Regions from separate parts of the Serinicoccus hydrothermalis genome, predicted to be linked through region 3. Evidence: predicted binding sites of a transcription regulator. Region 3 holds the regulator's gene; each other region holds the start of a gene.
What was found. The regulator LexA, encoded in region 3, represses DNA repair genes until DNA is damaged. The targets are predictions, from matches to a motif close to TCGAACANNTGTTCGA.

Region 1 (5,573 bases), 200 kb from region 3:
ATGCGGATGCCCAGCACGTCGAGCTTGAGCAGGCCCAGCTCCTCGACGTCGTCCTTGTCGAACTGGCTCATCGGGAACCCCAGCCAGCTGGACTCGACCGGGGTGCGGTCGAGCAGCCCGGTGTCGGACAGGACCACCCCGCACGGGTGCATCGCGATGTGCCGGGGCAGGCCGTCCAGCGACTCCACCAGCTCCATGAGCAGCTGCATCCTGGGGGCGTCCAGCCCCTGACGGCGCAGCTCGGGGAGGTCACGGATCGCGGCGCGGGCGTCCCGGGCGCGGATGTGCGGGAAGGCCTTGGCGATGACGTCGACCTCCCCCGGCGGCATCCCCAGCGCGGCGGCGACGTCCCGCACCGCGTGCCGCACCCGGTAGGTCTCGGTCATCGAGACGCAGGTCACGCGTTCGGAGCCGAAGCGTTCCAAGATGCGCTCGTAGAGCTCGGTGCGCCGGGCGGACTCGACGTCGATGTCGATGTCCGGCAGCTGGGCGCGCAGCGGTGAGCAGAAGCGCTCCATGAGCAGGCCGTGCTCCAGCGGGTCCACGCCGCTGATGCCCAGCAGGTAGGTGACCAGGCTCCCGGCCCCCGACCCGCGGGCCGCCACCCGCACGCCCTGCTCCCGGATCAGGTCGCACACCTGGGCGACCGTGAGGAAGTAGGTCGGGTAGCCCAGCCCGGCGATGACGCCCAGCTCGTCCTCGAGCCGGTCGTGGATCCGGCGCAGGGACGAGGACCCCGTCCCGGGGTAGCGGGTGGCGACGGCCTGGGTGCAGCGCTCGGTGAGGACCTGGTGCACCTGCCCGACGCCCTGCACCCCCAGCACCTCCGGCTCGGGCAGGTGGACCGCCCCGATGCCGAGGTCGGACCGGGCGTCCTGGTGGCAGGCGGCCGCCAGCTCCAGCGTCTCGCGCAGCAGCTCCTCGGCACGGGCCCCGGGGCCGGCCGCGTGCTCGAGCTGGCGGGCCAGGCCGTGCATGGCGGAGGTCGTCGCCAGGTGACCGGCGCTGCTGACCCGGTCCAGGTGACGCTCGTCGAGCGCGACCCGCCGTCGGGCCGCGTCGAGGACGTCGACCACCCGGGCCTGCTCGGGTCGGGCGTGCCGCACCGCGGCCGTGAGCACGGCGGGGACCCCCACCTCCCGGGCCAGCGCCCAGGACGCCGTGGCGTGCGCCAGGCTGCCCGGCGTGCCGTCGGGTCCTCCGTGGCAGACCACCTCGACCCGCACCGCCCCTGCCGGGAGCAGCCGGACCCAGGCCAGGAGCAGCTCCCGGGCCCGGTCACGGCGGCGGGCGAGCAGCGCCCTGCCCACGTCGGAGTCCGGACCGAGCAGCAGCACGACCGGAGCCGCCCCGGCCGTGCCGGCCGCCGCCCGGGCGACCAGCTCGGGGGTGACCCGGGGGACGGAACGCTCCCCCGCCAGGTGGGTCTGGGTGACCAGGCGGCACAGCCTGGCCCATCCCGCCCCGGCCTCGGCGCCACCCCGCTGACCGCGGGCCAGCAGCACCACCCGCGGCTGCTGGTCGTCGACCAGCGTCCCTCCCTTGACCGGGCTGCGCGGGCCACGGCGTTCCGGGCGGGCGTCCGGGCCCTCGCCCCACCCACGCCCCGGGGCCACCTGACGCCGGTCCTTCCGCTCCTCGGTCCTGAGCCCGGTGACGAACGGGCTCCGGGCGACGTCGAGGTGGCCGGCTCGTCCCACCGGCCCGGACGGCGGACCCGCCAGGGCGAGGTCCACCCCCAGCACCGGCGCGACCCCGGCCTCGCCGCAGGCACGGACGAAGCGCACCGCGCCGTAGAGGCCGTCACGGTCGGTCAGCGCCAGCGCCGACTGCCCCAGCCCGGCGGCTCGGGCCACCAGCTCTGCCGGGTGGGACGCGCCGTACCGCATCGAGGCGCTGGAGGCGACGTGCAGATGGACGAAGTCGTCGCCGGCCCGGGTCACCGGGCTCACCCGTGACCCAGCGGGACCAGCTCGGCGTGCACCGGTACCTCGCACGGCAGGTGCAGCGAGGCACGCACCAGCTCCAGGAAGCGCTCCCCCGCCCGGACCAGGTCGTCGGCGTCCCGCGCGGTGACGGTGACGCTGCCGGCGCCGCGCTCCAGGGCGACCCGCCGCCGACCGGAGGCGGCGAAGAACGCGGCCCACTCGGTCAGCTCCGGTGCGACCGAGGAAAGCACCTCCCAGACGCTGCGCGGCCGGCTGCGGGGGACCGGCGTCGTGCGGGCGGCCAGCAGCGCCGCCCCGGCCCGCAGCGCAGCCAGGTGGGCACAGGTGTAGCGCTCGGCCGCGGTGGCGCTGTGGCACGCCTCCAGCAGCACCCCCCGTGATCGTTCCAGCAGGTCCAGCACGGCTCCGGCCGTGACCCCTGTCTCGATGACCGTCATCTCGTCGTCCTCTCCGTCGCTCTCGTCCTCGTGCTCATGTCGTCCTCACGTCCTCACGTCGCCTGCCCGCCTAGTCGGCCACCCGTTCCAGCCACCACCGCCCGCCCTGGACCAGGTCGTAGACCCCCGTCCCCGACGCCCTCCCGGCACCTGCCTCCACCCGCCAGACCACCCGCTCCAGCTCCGGCCGGGCTGCGGCGGGCTCCTCGTCCGCCGGGTTCGCCGGGTTCGCGCTCGTGCGCGCGTCCTCGCTCCGCCACCACGGCACCCGCTGGGTCCACCGGCCCAGCACCGCACGCACGAGATGCACCCGGCCCCGCCAGAGGAAGACGGTGGGGACCGGCGGGGACCCGCCGTCGGGGTCGAGCACCACCGCCCCGTCCAGCCGGACCCCGTGCTCGTCCGCGGCCCCGGTCCTGACCTCGACCGGTTCGTGATAGCTCCTGCTCATGCTGCGCCTCCTCGCGGACGATGAACCCAGGTCGATCACGAGGTCGCGGACGACCTCGTGATCGAACTTCTGTTCGATAGATGGGTACAAATGTACGACTCGGCTCCGACAGACTCAACCCCTCAGGTGAGCCTGATGCTCCTATGACCTGTCAAGCGGCTGGATCGAGGGTTGATGGTGCTTGCGGTGGGGCTGTGTCGTGGGCGAGTTCGGCGCGGATGGTGGGCAGGAGCTCGCGGATGAGGTAGCGCTTGAGGCAGCGGATGATCTCGGGTTTGCTCAGGTTCTGCTCGCTGCGTCGGGCCCGGTAGGCCTTGGTCCTGTCGTCGTGGCCGAGACGGACCATGATGATCCGCCAGAGGGCTTCGTTGGCGTGTCTGTCGCCGCCGCGGTTGAGCCTGTGGCGGTCGGTGCGTCCGGAGGATGCGGGTAGTGGGCTGACCCCGCACAGTGCGGCGAAGGAGGCCTCGGAGCGGATGCGGTCGGGGTTGTCTCCGGCGGTGATGAGCAGCTGGGAGGCGGTGTCGGGGCCGACTCCGAAGTGGTCCAGCAGACCGGGGGCGGTGTGCTTGACCAGGGCGTCGAGGTCGGCGTCGGCCTCGGCGATCTCCTCGGCCAGGACCAGGCAGCGGCGGGCGGTGCGGCGTAGCGCGAGCTTGACCGCCTGCTCGGGCTCGTGCAGGCGGTCGCGGTCCGGGCGCAGCCGCGCACACGCCTGGACGCGGGTGGTGCCGCTGAGTCCGTGCAGCTGCCCGCGGACCGGGTGCGGCGCGGTGATGACCAGCTGCACCAGGGCGGAGCGGGCAGCGACCATCGCCTTCATCGCGGCCCTCTTGGTCGCCTTCAGCGCGCGCAGCGACTCCACCGGCCCGGTGCGCGTCTTGGGTGTCGTCGTGGCCGTCCTGGCCAGCACGGCCCGGGCTGCGGCCTCGGCGTCCAGCGGGTCGCTCTTGCCCCGCTGACGACGCTGCTTGCGATCGGCGCGGTCGACCTCGACCACGTCCACGTCCTGGGCTGTGAGGTAGCGGGCGAGCTGGGCACCGTAGGACCCGGTGCCCTCGACCCCCACGCGGTCGACCTGCCCGTGCGAGCTCAGCCATCCCAGGGCTCGCCTGTTACCCGCCGCGGTCGCCGGGACACTCCTGGTGCCCAGCAGCCGGCCCTGGGCGTCGAGCGCGGCCAGGGTGTGCGTGTCGGCGTGGGTGTCGACCCCGCCGATGACGGTAGATGTCACCATGATTGGCGTCCTTCCGACTCTGATCCAGTTGGTTGGACACGCACCACCGGTCGGGCGGACAGCACAGTGACGAGGCCTACGCCAGGCTCCTATCAGGTCACGATCCGTCCGGCTGGTGCGTGCGCCCCGCCCGGCGACAGATCAGGCCAAAGGCACCAAGCCGGTGGACAACAGGGTCAGCCGGGCGGGACTTCCATCGAGCGTAACGACGGCACCAACAGCATCACTGTGGACAACTTCTGCGCCCGACGCAACGTCCGCAGCACGATGGACCCGTCGGCAGGTCCGGGTCGCAGGAGGGGGTGACCCGGACCCGCCGGCGCAGCGGATAGGCTCGGGTCAGGGCGACCAACCGGGCCACCGCCCTCCCGGCCCACCACCGGCGACCCCGTCCGCACAGGAGGACTCGTGATGCTCGTCCTGGACGGCGTGGACCTCCGCCCCCGCGTGCAGCGGGCCCTGGACGAGCACCTCGCCCGCCAGCGCACGGTGCTCGACGAGCTCGGTCCCCCGATGACCCCCCTGGTGGACGCTGTCGCCGAGCTGCTCTCCGGCGGAAAGCGGCTCCGGGCGGCCTTCCTCTACTGGGGCTGGCGCGCCCTGGGGCAGCCGGACGACCCCGCCGTGGTCCGCGCCGCCAGCGCCATGGAGATCTTCCAGGCGGCCGCGCTCCTGCACGACGACGTCATGGACAACAGCGACCTGCGCCGTGGGCGGCCCGCCGCCCACCGCACCTTCGCCACGTGGCACCAGCAGCGCGGATGGTCCGGGGACCCGGTCCGTTTCGGCCATGCGGCGGCGATCCTGGCCGGCGACATCTGCCTGAACTGGACCGACGAGGTCTTCTCGGCCAGTGGGCTGCCCCCCGCCGCCCTGCAGCGGGCCCGGCCCGAGTTCGACCGCATGCGCACCCAGCTCATGGGTGGCCAGTTCCTCGACATCCTCGAGGGCGCCCACGGGTGGGGCGACCTGGACCTCGCCGAGCGGTTGGACCGCTGCCGCACCGTGATCCGCCACAAGAGCGCCCGCTACTCCGTCGAGCAGCCGCTGCTCATCGGCGCGGACGCCGCCGACGCCCCGGAGGAGACCCGTGCCGGGCTGGCCCGCTACGGCGCGGCGCTCGGCGAGGCCTTCCAGCTGCGCGACGACGTCCTCGGCGTCTTCGGCGACCCCGAGCAGACCGGGAAACCCGCGGGCGACGACCTCCGCGAGGGCAAGCACACGGTCCTGGTCGCGTATGCCCTCGCCCACGCCGACCCCACCGGCGCCGCCCTGCTCGAGGCCTCCCTGGGCACCCCCGACCTGGACGAGCAGGCGGTGCAGTCCCTCCGCGACGTGCTCGTGCGGTCCACCGCGCTGCAGCGCACCGAGGACATGGTGAGCAGCGGCGCCGCCCGCGCCCTGGAGGCGCTGGACCAGACCCCCGGTCTGACCGACGAGGGGACGCAGGCGCTCCGGGAGCTCGTCGCGGTCTGCACCGACCGCGCCGTCTGAGGCGC
Region 2 (5,573 bases), 1.8 Mb from region 3:
TGGTCGTCCAGCTGCACGGGCTGACCTCCTCGCGCGACCGCGACGCGCACCTGGGGCTGGACCTGGCGCGGGCGCTGCGTGGGCACCGCGTCCTGAGGTACGACGCGCGCGGGCACGGGGGCTCGAGCGGGACGCCGCGACCCGAGCACTACCACTGGAGCCGGCTCGCCGAGGACCTCCTGGCGCTGCTGGACGAGGTGGCGCCGGGGGAGCAGGTGCACGGGATCGGACCGTCGATGGGGGCGGGGACGCTGCTCCACGCCGCCCTCGCCGACCTGGACCGCTTCGCGACCCTGTGCCTCGTGGTGCCGCCGACGGCGTGGTCGACCCGGCCCGCGCAGCGGGAGAGATACCTCGCCGACGCCGCGCTCATCGAGGCCGAGGGGGTGGGCGCCTTCGTCCACCAGGCGAGCACGGCGCCGGGGCCGCCGGCGCTCGCGGACGCGCCGGCGACCGAGCCGACGGTGGCCGAGGAGCTGCTGCCGACCATCCTGCGCGGGGCTGCGGCGACGGACCTGCCTGACCCGGAGCAGGTCGGCCGGATCCCGGTGCCGACCCTCGTGCTGGCCTGGGAGGACGACCCGTCGCACCCGGTCTCGACCGCCGTGGCGCTGGGGGAGCTGCTGCCGGTCAGCAGGGTGGTGGTAGCCCAGACGCCCTATGGGCTCATGGCCTGGCCCGGGCTGGTGGCCGAGCACGTCGCGGTGGGCGCGGGGCTGCGCCGAGGCTGAGCGGGCTCCTCCGCGGTGGGCCCCCCGGGGCTCGAACCCGGAACCTACGGATTAAAAGTCCGCAGCTCTGCCAATTGAGCTAGAGGCCCGGAGGTCGACGTCGTCCGTGGTGGTCGGCGTCGGCTCCGGCGTCCCAGGCTAACCGCTGTCCCGGCGGACGGTGCTCAGAAGGGTGGGGGCTCTCCGGGCGGGATGCGCCAGCCGGTGGTGCCGGGCTCGTCTGTGTCGCCGGGGTCCGGTTCGGGTTCGTCGGTGGTCGCCAGGCCGAGGACGGTTTCCGGGGTCGGGGTGTGGGGGTGGGCGCCGTCGCGGCGGCGACCGGAGTGGGTGCGGGTGACCCACATCCAGCCGGAGAGGGGGCCGCCGTGCTCGCCGGTGCCGGGGTGGTCGTCGGCGTCGGTGAGGAAGGCGCCGGGGCCGCGGTGCGCGAGGGCGGCGTAGAAGGCGCGGTTGAGCAGGTCGCGTCTGGCGTCCAGGTCCTCGCGCAGCGCTGGGTGCTCGTGGGTGCGGGCAGGGTCCAGCGGCACGGCGTGGTCGAGCGCCTCGGCCAGGTCGGGTGCTGCGCTGTACTGGCGGTAGTCGTGGACCCGGGTGGTCTCGGTCTGGCCGAGCAGCGTGGTCCAGGTGAGGTCGCGCAGGTCGTTGATCCGGGCGAGGGCCCGTCCGAGGGTCTTGAGCTGGTGGGGTGACTTGGCGAGGGCGACGAGGTTGGTCTCGGCCGTCGGGCCTCCGGGTCGCTCCGGTGCCCAGGGGGTGACGTGGTCGAGCTCGCACACGGTACCGGGTCGGCGGGTGCCGGGGGCCCGGGAGTAGACGTCGGCGGCCAGGACCTGTCGGCGCATGGCGGCGTCGGGGCGGTAGGCGGTGATGGACCGTTCGACGAGCCTTCCGTCGGCGGGGTCGGTCAGCAGCCGGGCCAGGGTGGTGCCGGGGGCCAGGGCGAGCTCGCGCAGGTGCCCGGGGGAGAGGAAGGTCGGGTGCCGCCCGAGCACCAGCCCCACGCCGCCCCCTCGCCCACGCGAAGCACGCTCACGACCATCACCGTTGTTGGGGTCGGCGAGGGCGGAGTCCTCCCCGAGGCCCAGGCCGTGGCCGTGCTCGGCGGAGGCAGAGTCCTCCCCGAGCCCGTGGCCGTGGTCGGTGGGGGCAGGGTCCTTCCCGTGGCCGTGGCCGTGCCCGGGACCGGCGACGGACGTCCCGGCGCAACGGGTGCACGCCGGTCGGCCGGTGAGCGCGTCCCAGGGGACGATGACCTGCAGCTCGATGGTCGGCATCCCGCTCACGACCCGGGCGATGCCCTCGAGATCGGGGGTCAACAGGTCGGCCCACCCCTCCGGAGGGCCGGCCACGTCGTTGCCGCAGGAGGGTGACCGGCCCAGGTCGCTCCCGACCGGCCCGTCTGGGCTCGCCTCGCTCCCGCCAGGTGCGTGCGGGCGCGGGTCGCTCCCGCCAGGTCGCTCCGGGCTCGGGTCGTTGCCGCCGGGCTCGTCCTGCGGCACGGGGAGTTGTCCGTGGACGAGCAGGGCCATGAGCACGTCGGAGCGCAGCTGGTCCAGGGTGCGCGGGTCGCCCTGCTTGCGCAGCAGGCGGGCGGCGCGCTCGACCCGGCTGTGCGCGGCGATGACCGAGATCGCGGGGCCGGTGGCCTCCAGGGTCGCGGTGCCGTCGTCGTGCACGGTGATCGTGGCCCGGCGGGCCCGGTAGGCCTTGCGCCGGCGTTCCCGCTCGGCCTGCGCGTCCTCACCCTCGGCCCGGGCGGCCTCCCGCGCCAGCGCCGTGGTGTAGTCGGCCTGGTGCCAGGGGCGCTCACGCAGGTCACCCTCGGGCGTCAGGCGCTCGGTGACGACCACGGCAGGGTCGGTCCCGAACAGGCCCTCGGCGACCAGGAGCGCCTTGTCGGCCTCGAGGGACCCGCAGCGCCGCCAGAAGGACCGCACCATCTCCCAGGTCACCTCCGCCCGGTCGAGTGCGCCGAGCACCAAGGTGCGCACCCCGTCCGGCGCGCAGGCCAGTCCCACGAGCTGGCGTGCCTCGGTGACGCCCATGCCGAGGCGGGCCTGCACCTCGGCGCAGGCGGCCCGCTTGGTCTCCGCCCGCCACTTCGTGCGCTGCCCCTGGCTCAGCTCCTCCACCGACGTGAACCCCTTCTGCGCCAGCACCGCCGCCCCGGTCACCGCGACGACCAGGCGGGCCGCCTCCACCAGCCGCGCGTCCAGCCCCGCCCGGGTCGCCGCCACGACACCGAGGGCCTCCAGCGCAGCATCCTCCGCGCACCCTTGCGGCTCGATTGCCGTGACCGCCATGACACTCACCTCCCCCGAGGAACCCTCCCACGCCCACCAAGGTGGTGGGCTGGTACGACCAGCATACTCGAACACCTGTACGAACACAAGAGCCGCGGCGATCTTTCTTGCGTGTGATGTCTCAGGGCATCGGTGGCAGTTCTGCACCAGGACTTTGGTGACGGTTGATGTGTCAGGACATCGGTGTCGTTCAGCCGTTCTTGGGTCGTGTGCCTGTGGGTCGGCCGGACGTACTCGATGCCGGCCCGGGCAGGCGTGACCGCGGTTCCGGTGCCGCCGCCGGGCCCTCGTCCACCGTGCGTCGCGGGATCGCGTAGAACGTCATGCGCGAGATGCCGTGCTCGAAGCAGAAGGTGCTCACCGCCCCGCGCGGCGCATCAGCCCGGTCCAGCAACACCACCCCGGGCCCAAGACCGCCCAGAAATGTCACCATCACACGACCCTGAACTTGTCACCCATGTCCTGACTCAGAACCGTCACCGATGTCCTGCGAGATGGCAGAGATCAACGATCCGCCGATCCTCAGAAGAGCTTCTTCCACCACTTCGGCTCGGTCTCGCCGGGGTCCAGCGAGAGGACGCGCACGCTGCTGACGGCGCCGTTGTGCACGATCGTGAGCCGCCACATACCCGGGTCCGAGACGCCCTCGTAGTCACCCTTGAGCTCGCTGAAGAGCGCGCTCCCGCCCGGCACGTCCACCCCGACGCCCCGCGGGACGATGACCTTGCAGCTGGAGAAGATGTCGTTGAGCCGCAGCTCCACGACGGGAGAGGTCACGACCGCCTCCCGCAGGTCCAGCACCGACTCGGAGAATCCACCGGAGAGCGTCAGGACCGCGGGCACCTGCCAGCGTCCGATCCGCTGCGTCGTGCTGAAGAAGGTCGTGATGCGCGCAGGGGTCGGCGTCGGCTCCCCGCTCCGGGCCGGCACCTCCGCGCGGCCGCCCGCACCCGCCTGCTCGGGTCGCCAGCCGGGCGAGTCCTCCGCCGCCGGCCCACCGATGATGGTCCTCGGCTGCTCGGTCTCGTCACCCGGCCCGGGCAGCGGGGGCTGCCCGCCCCGCGCGGACGGTCCGTTCTCCTCCGGCGTCCCAGTCATGACCCCAGGGTATGCCGTGGGCCGCGAGGGGCGGATCAGTCCCGGTGCAGCAGGCGCAGGTCCGCCCAGACCAGCCGGTGGTCGCTGGTGGGGAAGGGGTAGGTGCCCACGAGACGGAAGAGGGGGTCGTCCTCGGTCGGCCAGAAGACGCCGGCGTCGAGGATGGGCAGCGTCCGGCTCGGCAGCACGTAGTCCACCCGCAGGTTGCCCGGCTCCGGGGAGTCGGTGAAGTCCGCGGTGTCAAAGGCCGGGTCCGCGACGTGGTCCAGGTTGGCGCCACCCTGCAGCTCTGCCTGCTCCACGGCCCCCTCGCTGTCGGGCACCACCCTCGTCCGGACGTCGCGGCTGTCCAGGAGCTGGTTGATCGCGCCGTCCCGCGAGTCCCCGTCGACCGGGTCGGCGTTGTAGTCGCCGACGATGACGAAGCGCTCGAAGCGGCCCAGCCCGCCGGACCGGCCCTGGTCGTCGTAGATGTAGGAGGAGGCGCGCTTGCCCGCCACGTAGTCCGCCCAGAACCGGATCTCGTCGTGGTTGCGCCTGCCGTTGCGGTCCTCCTCGCCGTCGAAGGTCGGCGGCGTGGGGTGGGCCGCGAGCACGTGCAGGGTCCGGCCGCCCACCTCGACCGGCACGTCCCAGTGCGACTTGCTGGACAGGCGCAGGTCCTTGCGCTCCTTCGCGTCGTAGAAGCGCTTCGGGATGAGGTTGCCGGGCATGTCCTGCCAGCGGAACTGCCGGAAGGTGCGCACCTCGTCGGTGTCGATCGGGTAGCGCGAGTAGACGACCATGCCGTACTGGCCCGGGTAGAGCCCGAAGCCGTAGGCGTCGTCCGGCCCGCCGACCGTCCCGTCGTTGTTGAGGTCGTGGCCGCTCGGGACCCCGGTGTTGGACGGCGCGATATAGGCGTAGGGGTAGTCGACCGGCTCGGCTCCGCGCTGCCCGACCTCGAGGTAGTTCTCCCGGAAGAGATCCTCGTTGCCGGGGGCGTAGTCGAACTCGTTGACGAGGACGACGTCGGGCCGGGTGCGCTGGATCGTCTCGGCCACGTTGCGTGCCTGCTCGTCCTCGCCGTCGGAGAGGTCGCTCGTGAGCTCGCCCTCGGCCGACCGGTTCAGCGAGGCGTTGAAGGTCGCCACCCGGACGTCGCGGTCCAGACCGCCGCGGTCGCGACCGGACCGGTCCGGCGTGGCACCGGCGGGGGCGGCGAGGGTGCCGACGAGAGCGGTCGCCACCAGGGCGGAGAAGTATGCCGTGCGCGTCGTCATACCTTTCACCGTAGGGGTTGACCGGGTTTGTGCAAGAGTTCACCCATGAGCGAGAGCACCGCCACGGCGCGGCTCAGCGAGACCGAGCGCCGTCTCGTCGAGACCAACGGCATCGAGATCATCGACGAGACCGAGCGCACCGCACGACCGGCAGACCTGTTCTGGCCGTGGTTCGCCGC
Region 3 (5,573 bases):
CGGGTGGACCTGACCCTGGTCTGCCTGGACACGGTGAGCGACGCCCGCGCCGCCGGGCAGGACCACACCTGGGTGCTCGACCTGCCGGAGGAGCCGGTGGAGCTGGTCGGCGACGAGGCCCGGCTGCGGCAGGTGCTGGTCAACCTGCTCGCCAACGCCCGGACCCACACCCCGCCCGGGACGACCGTCACCACCGGGCTGCGGACCGTGGGCGAGGAGGTGGAGGTGGTCGTCGCGGACGACGGGCCGGGCATACCGGAGCAGCTGCAGGAGACCGTCTTCGAGCGCTTCGCCCGGGGCGAGACCTCGCGGTCGCGCGCCGCGGGCAGCACCGGGCTCGGCCTCTCCATCGTCGCCGCCGTGGCACGGGCCCACGGCGGCCGGGTCGAGGTCGACTCCCGGCCTGGCCGCACCCGTTTCGTGCTGACGCTGCCTCGGAAGGGATCGCCATGAGCGCGGTCGGCCCGCTCGACGCAGCGCTGACCGTGCCCGCCCCGGCGGTGGTGGAGCCGGGGGCGTATGCCCGGCTCCGGGAGCTCGTGGCGGGTGGGGGTGCGGTGGCGCTCACCGGGGCGGGGATGTCGACGGCCAGCGGCATCCCGGACTACCGGGGGCCGGACGGCACCCGGCGGGTCCAGCCGATGCAGCACGGCGAGTTCGTCGGCTCCGCCGCCGCCCGGCAGCGCTACTGGGCGCGGGCCTACGTCGGCTGGACGCGCTTCGCCTCCGCCCGGCCCAACCCCGCCCACCGTGCCGTCGCCGACCTGGAGCGGCTGGGCCTGGTCCGCCACGTCATCACGCAGAACGTCGACGGGCTGCACCAGCAGGCGGGGAGCCACCGGGTGCTCGAGTTGCACGGCACGCTGGACCGCGTGGTCTGCCTGGACTGCGGGGAGGTGACGACGCGGGACCAGGTGCAGGAGTGGCTCGCCGACGCCAACCCCGGCTTCCTGGTCGCGGTGGACGCCACCTCGCCGGTCCGGCCGGACGGCGACGTCGCGCTGCCCGAGGCCCAGGTGCAGGCCTTCCGGCCCCCGCTGTGCCTCGTCTGCGGACGCGACCGGCTCAAGCCGGACGTCGTCTTCTTCGGGGGGTCGGTGGACAAGGGCGTCGTCGAGCGGGCCTACACCTTCGTGGAGCAGGCCCGGGTCCTGCTGGTGCTCGGCTCCTCGCTGCAGGTGATGAGCGGCTACCGGTTCGTGCGGCGGGCGGCGCGCGAGGGCATACCCGTCGCCGTCGTCACCCGGGGTGGCACACGCGGGGACGCCGAGACGACCGTGGGTGTCGACGCGCTCGTGGGGGACGTGCTTCCCGCGCTGGTCGCGGACCTGCGTGGTTAAGTGGGGGAGGACGGCCCGCCCGGGCCGCGTGCGAGGAGGTCGCTGTGGTCACCTACGAGCAGCTGGGTGAGATGTACGACGCCGAGGTCGTCGACCAGGACGGGCACAAGGTCGGCGGGATGGACCAGGTCTATCTCGACAACGGGACGGGCAACCCCGCGTGGGTGTCGATCCGGGCCGGCTGGTTCGGGGGCCGGAAGATCCTGTGCCCGGTGTCGAACGCCACGATCCAGGGGGGCCGGATCCAGGTGCCCTACCCCCTCGCCATGATCAAGGACGCACCGGACATCCCGTGCGACGGTCACCTGACCGAGGACGAGGAGGAGCAGCTCTACGACTACTACTCCGTGGACCAGGGGCCTGCGCCCTCGGCCTGAGCGGGAGTCGCGGCGCCGGCCCCCGGAGAGGATGGAGGGGCCGGGGACCGACGCCGCGGTCGGTGGGGGCGCGTGCCGCGCCCGGCATGGGGACGGACCGGGGTCAGACCCGGCGCAGGACCGCCGTGACCTTGCCCAGGATGACCGCGTGGTCGCCGTCGATCGGCTCGTAGGCGGGGTTGTGGGGGATGAGCCAGGTCTTGCCGTCGCGGTGGCGGTAGGTCTTGACCGTGGCCTCGTTGTCGAGCATGGCGGCGACGATCTCGCCGTTGACGGCCGTGGGCTGGCGCCGGACGACGACCCAGTCGCCGTCGCAGATGGCGGCGTCGATCATCGAGTCGCCGACGACCTTGAGCAGGAACAGCTCGCCGTCACCGACGATCTGGCGGGGGAGGGGGAAGACGTCCTCCACGGCCTCCTCGGCCAGGATCGGGCCACCGGCCGCGATCCGGCCCACCATGGGGACGTAGGAGGGCTGCGGCCGGGAGTCGCCGATGCCCGTCTCGTCGTGCACCTGGTCGGGGGCGCCGCCGGCCTCGGCGTCGCCGCGCCGGTAGCCGGAGCCCTCGCTGCCGGGGTGCACGACCTCGATCGCCCGCGGGCGGTGCGGGTCGCGGCGCAGGTAGCCCTTGCGCTCGAGCATCTTGAGCTGGTGGGCGACCGAGCTCGGTGAGGTGAGACCGACCGCGTCGCCGATCTCGCGCAGGCTCGGCGGGTAGCCGCGGTGGTCGACCGAGTCGCGGATGACGTCGAGGACGCGCCGCTGCCGGTTGGTCAGCCCGGCGCCGCCGTCGCGATCCGGCATCTCGTGAATCGTGGCCATGGTCTCCATCCCCTCGTGCGGGTCCCAACCCTCGTCCCGTCCGCGGCCTCCGCGCTGCGGACTTGTGGGCATCATGCCTGGTCAGAGGGTATGTCAGTGGTGGGTGCTTGAGTTTCTGACATGAACACAGACTACGCCGGGCCCAGGACGAAGGCAAACACCTGTTCGGTCCGCGTGTCGACAGAGTCCGACGTGTGTGCTATCAATAGGACAGACGTGCGATCGGACGTATGTCCGTCCCGCACCGCCACGAGGAAGGTGAAGAGCATGAGCACCGCCATCGCGCACGACATCCTGAGTCCCCTCCCGGTCACCGCCCCCCGCGAGGTCACCCGCCGGCACCTGCGGCTGGTGCCGACGCCGACGCCGGGTATGCCTGTCGCCCGGGCCACCCCGGCGCGGGCCCTGCGGCTGACGCGTCGTGGGCGGCTGGCGCTGACCACCACGACGAGCATCGTCGTCGCACTGGTGGCGTGGTCCATGCTCGGCCTGCTCGGTCCGGCGGACGCCACGTCCTCCGTCGTGGTGGAGCGGGGCACCACGCTGTCGCAGATCGCGGCGCAGGAGCTGCCCGACGTCCCGCTGAGTCAGGCCGTCACGAGCATCCAGCGGGCCAACAGCCTCAGCACCACCTCGGTGGCGGCCGGTCAGGAGCTCGTCATCCCCGGACGCTGAGCGTCAGGCCTGGTGGACGGCGTCCCAGACGACGCCGAGCTGGTCGGTGGGGATGAAGTAGCCGGACAGGTGCGGGTCGAACATCAGGCCCGCGATCTCGGCCTCCTGGTAGGCCTCGGCAGTGTCCACGAGCTCCTGGGGGGACAGGGCGATCGCCCGGAGGTCCTCCTCGGGGGCGACCATCTCGTTCTGCACCGCGAAGTGCCGGGCACGCTCGGCGCTGGTGTAGGTGAGGAGCATGAGCTGCCCGTCGATCTTGGCCGCGGCGGGTGACTCCATCCCCGGGTCGCCCACCGCGATGAACCACCAGTAGGGCAGGTCCATGGTGGCCCGCCACAGGTCGGCCATGCCCTCGTGGTCCTCCGGCCCGGCGACGCGGGCGGCCAGCACGTCGGTCTCGGTCTCCTCCGGCTCGGCCAGCTGACCGAGCCGGGTCGTCACCGGGGCCCCGTCCACGGCGGCGGCCGGTCGTTCACCCTGGTAGATCGACTCCGAGGGTCGATCCTCGCCCTGGAAGGGCATGTCGGTCGGGTCAGTCATCCCGACAGTCGACCACAGCACGCCACGCAGGGCCAATCACAACGCCTCGCGGGGAGGGGAGGCGGTGGACTCCCACTCCTCCTCCGGCCAGCTGTGCGGGACCACCGCCGCGGGGCGTGCGGGACCGTCCGGGGACCGGTCGGTGGGGATGCTGGCGGTGCCGGCGTGCGCGCTCGGCGAGCCTGCCAGTCGTGGGCCCTGGTCCGCGAGCGGGACGGTGACCTCGTCCCCGTCGACGTGGACCTGCTCGCCGCGGACCTGGAGGCTGACCGGCTCCCCGACCTCGACCGCCAGCCGCACCTGTTCCGGCTCCACCGTGATCCGCACCCGGGAGCCGTGCCAGCGCATCCTCCAGGTGAGCCCCGGCCAGCCCTGGGGCAGCCGAGGGTCCAGGGTGAGGATGCCGCCGTGGTCCCGCATCCCCCCGAAACCGGCCACCAGTGCGCTCCACACGCCACCGGTCGAGGCGACGTGCACCCCGTCGCTGGCGTTGCCGTGACGGTCGGCGAGGTCGACGAACAGACCGGCGTAGAAGTAGCGCAGGGCGAGCTCGTGGTAGCCGACCTCCGCCGCCACGATCGACTGCACCACGGCCGACAGCGTCGAGTCCCCGGTGGTGATGGGGTCGTAGTAGGCGAAGTCCGCGAGCTTCTCCTCGGCGGAGAAGGCGTTGCCCGCGAGATAGAGGGCCAGGACGACGTCGGCCTGCTTGAGCACCTGGTAGCGGTAGATGACCAGCGGGTGGTAGTTGAGCAGCAGCGGCCGCTTGTCCGGGGGCGTGGCGTCCAGGTCCCACACCTCGCGCTCCAGGAAGTGGCTGTCCTGCGGGTGGACCCCCACCTCATCGTCGAACGGGATGTGCATCCCGTCGGCCGCCCGGGACCAGGCCTCCACCTCGTGGTCGGCGAGGTCGAGGCGCGTCACGGCGCGGGCGAACTGGGTGGGGTCCGAGGCCCGCAGCTCGCGGACCGCCTCGACCGCCGCCCGCAGGTTGATCTGCGCCATGACGTTGGTGAAGAGGTTGTCGTTGACGATCGTCGTGTACTCGTCCGGTCCGGTGACGGCGTGGATGTGGAACTCGCGGTTGCCGTTGGTCTGCCAGAAGCCGAGGTCTGCCCACAGGCGCGCGGTCTCGACAAGGATGTCGACGCCCTGGTCGAGGAGGAACTGGTCGTCGCCGGTGGCCCGGGCATACTTCATCAGCGCGTAGGCCACGTCGGCGTTGATGTGGTACTGCGCCGTCCCCGCCGCGAAGTATGCCGAGGCCTCCTCGCCGTTGATCGTGCGCCAGGGGAAGAGCGCGCCGTACTGCGCCATCTCGGCCGCGCGTCGCCGGGCCGCCTCGAGCATCCCGTGCCGGAAGCGGAGCGCGTTGCGGGCGGCCTGCGGGTGGGTGTAGACGAGGAAGGGCAGGACGTAGCACTCGGTGTCCCAGAAGTAGTGCCCGCCGTAGCCGGAGCCGGTCAGGCCCTTGGCCGCGATCCCGTGCGAGCCGGACCGCAGCGAGGCCTGACCGAGCTGGAAGAGGTTCCACCGCACGGCCTGCCGCAGCTCGGGCTGGCCCGGCAGCTCGACGTCGGACTCCTCCCAGAAGCGCGCCCAGATGACCGCCTGCTCCTCCTGCAGGGCGCTCACGCCGCGATGCAGAGCCCGGTCCAGGGTCCGCGAGCAGCGGTCGGCGAGCTCGCGCGGCGGCACGCCCCGGGAGGTGTGCACGGCGACGAGCTTCTCCAGCCGCACCGGGCGGCCCTCCTGCGCCTCGACCCGGATGACGTGCTTGGCGAGGTCGTCGCTCACCGACGTCTGCGCGGTCCACGG

Region 1: a site for LexA is predicted at 2,899-2,914, ahead of SGUI_RS04105 (DUF6504 family protein). Genes of this name have one in related genera too.
Region 2: a site for LexA is predicted at 3,102-3,117, ahead of SGUI_RS13155 (HNH endonuclease signature motif containing protein). Genes of this name have one in related genera too.

The regions. Positions count from the first base shown of each region.
Region 1 is NZ_CP014989.1:867,648-873,220, forward strand. Features, by position in the region: gene SGUI_RS04095 (DNA polymerase III subunit alpha) at 1-1,889, opposite strand, end outside; gene SGUI_RS04100 (SAV_6107 family HEPN domain-containing protein) at 1,949-2,386, opposite strand; gene SGUI_RS04105 (DUF6504 family protein) at 2,457-2,837, opposite strand; gene SGUI_RS04110 (IS110 family RNA-guided transposase) at 2,989-4,074, opposite strand; gene SGUI_RS04115 (polyprenyl synthetase family protein) at 4,486-5,568, shown strand.
Region 2 is NZ_CP014989.1:2,818,967-2,824,539, forward strand. Features, by position in the region: gene SGUI_RS13145 (alpha/beta fold hydrolase) at 1-731, shown strand, start outside; tRNA gene SGUI_RS13150 (tRNA-Lys) at 748-820, opposite strand; gene SGUI_RS13155 (HNH endonuclease signature motif containing protein) at 896-3,034, opposite strand; gene SGUI_RS13160 (hypothetical protein) at 3,557-4,132, opposite strand; gene SGUI_RS13165 (endonuclease/exonuclease/phosphatase family protein) at 4,168-5,394, opposite strand; gene SGUI_RS13170 (purine-cytosine permease family protein) at 5,440-5,573, shown strand, end outside.
Region 3 is NZ_CP014989.1:1,066,049-1,071,621, reverse strand. Features, by position in the region: gene SGUI_RS04950 (sensor histidine kinase) at 1-453, shown strand, start outside; gene SGUI_RS04945 (Sir2 family NAD-dependent protein deacetylase) at 450-1,340, shown strand; gene SGUI_RS04940 (PRC-barrel domain-containing protein) at 1,385-1,717, shown strand; gene lexA (transcriptional repressor LexA) at 1,821-2,540, opposite strand; gene SGUI_RS04930 (LysM peptidoglycan-binding domain-containing protein) at 2,808-3,215, shown strand; gene SGUI_RS04925 (hypothetical protein) at 3,219-3,755, opposite strand; gene SGUI_RS04920 (glycoside hydrolase family 65 protein) at 3,792-5,573, opposite strand, start outside.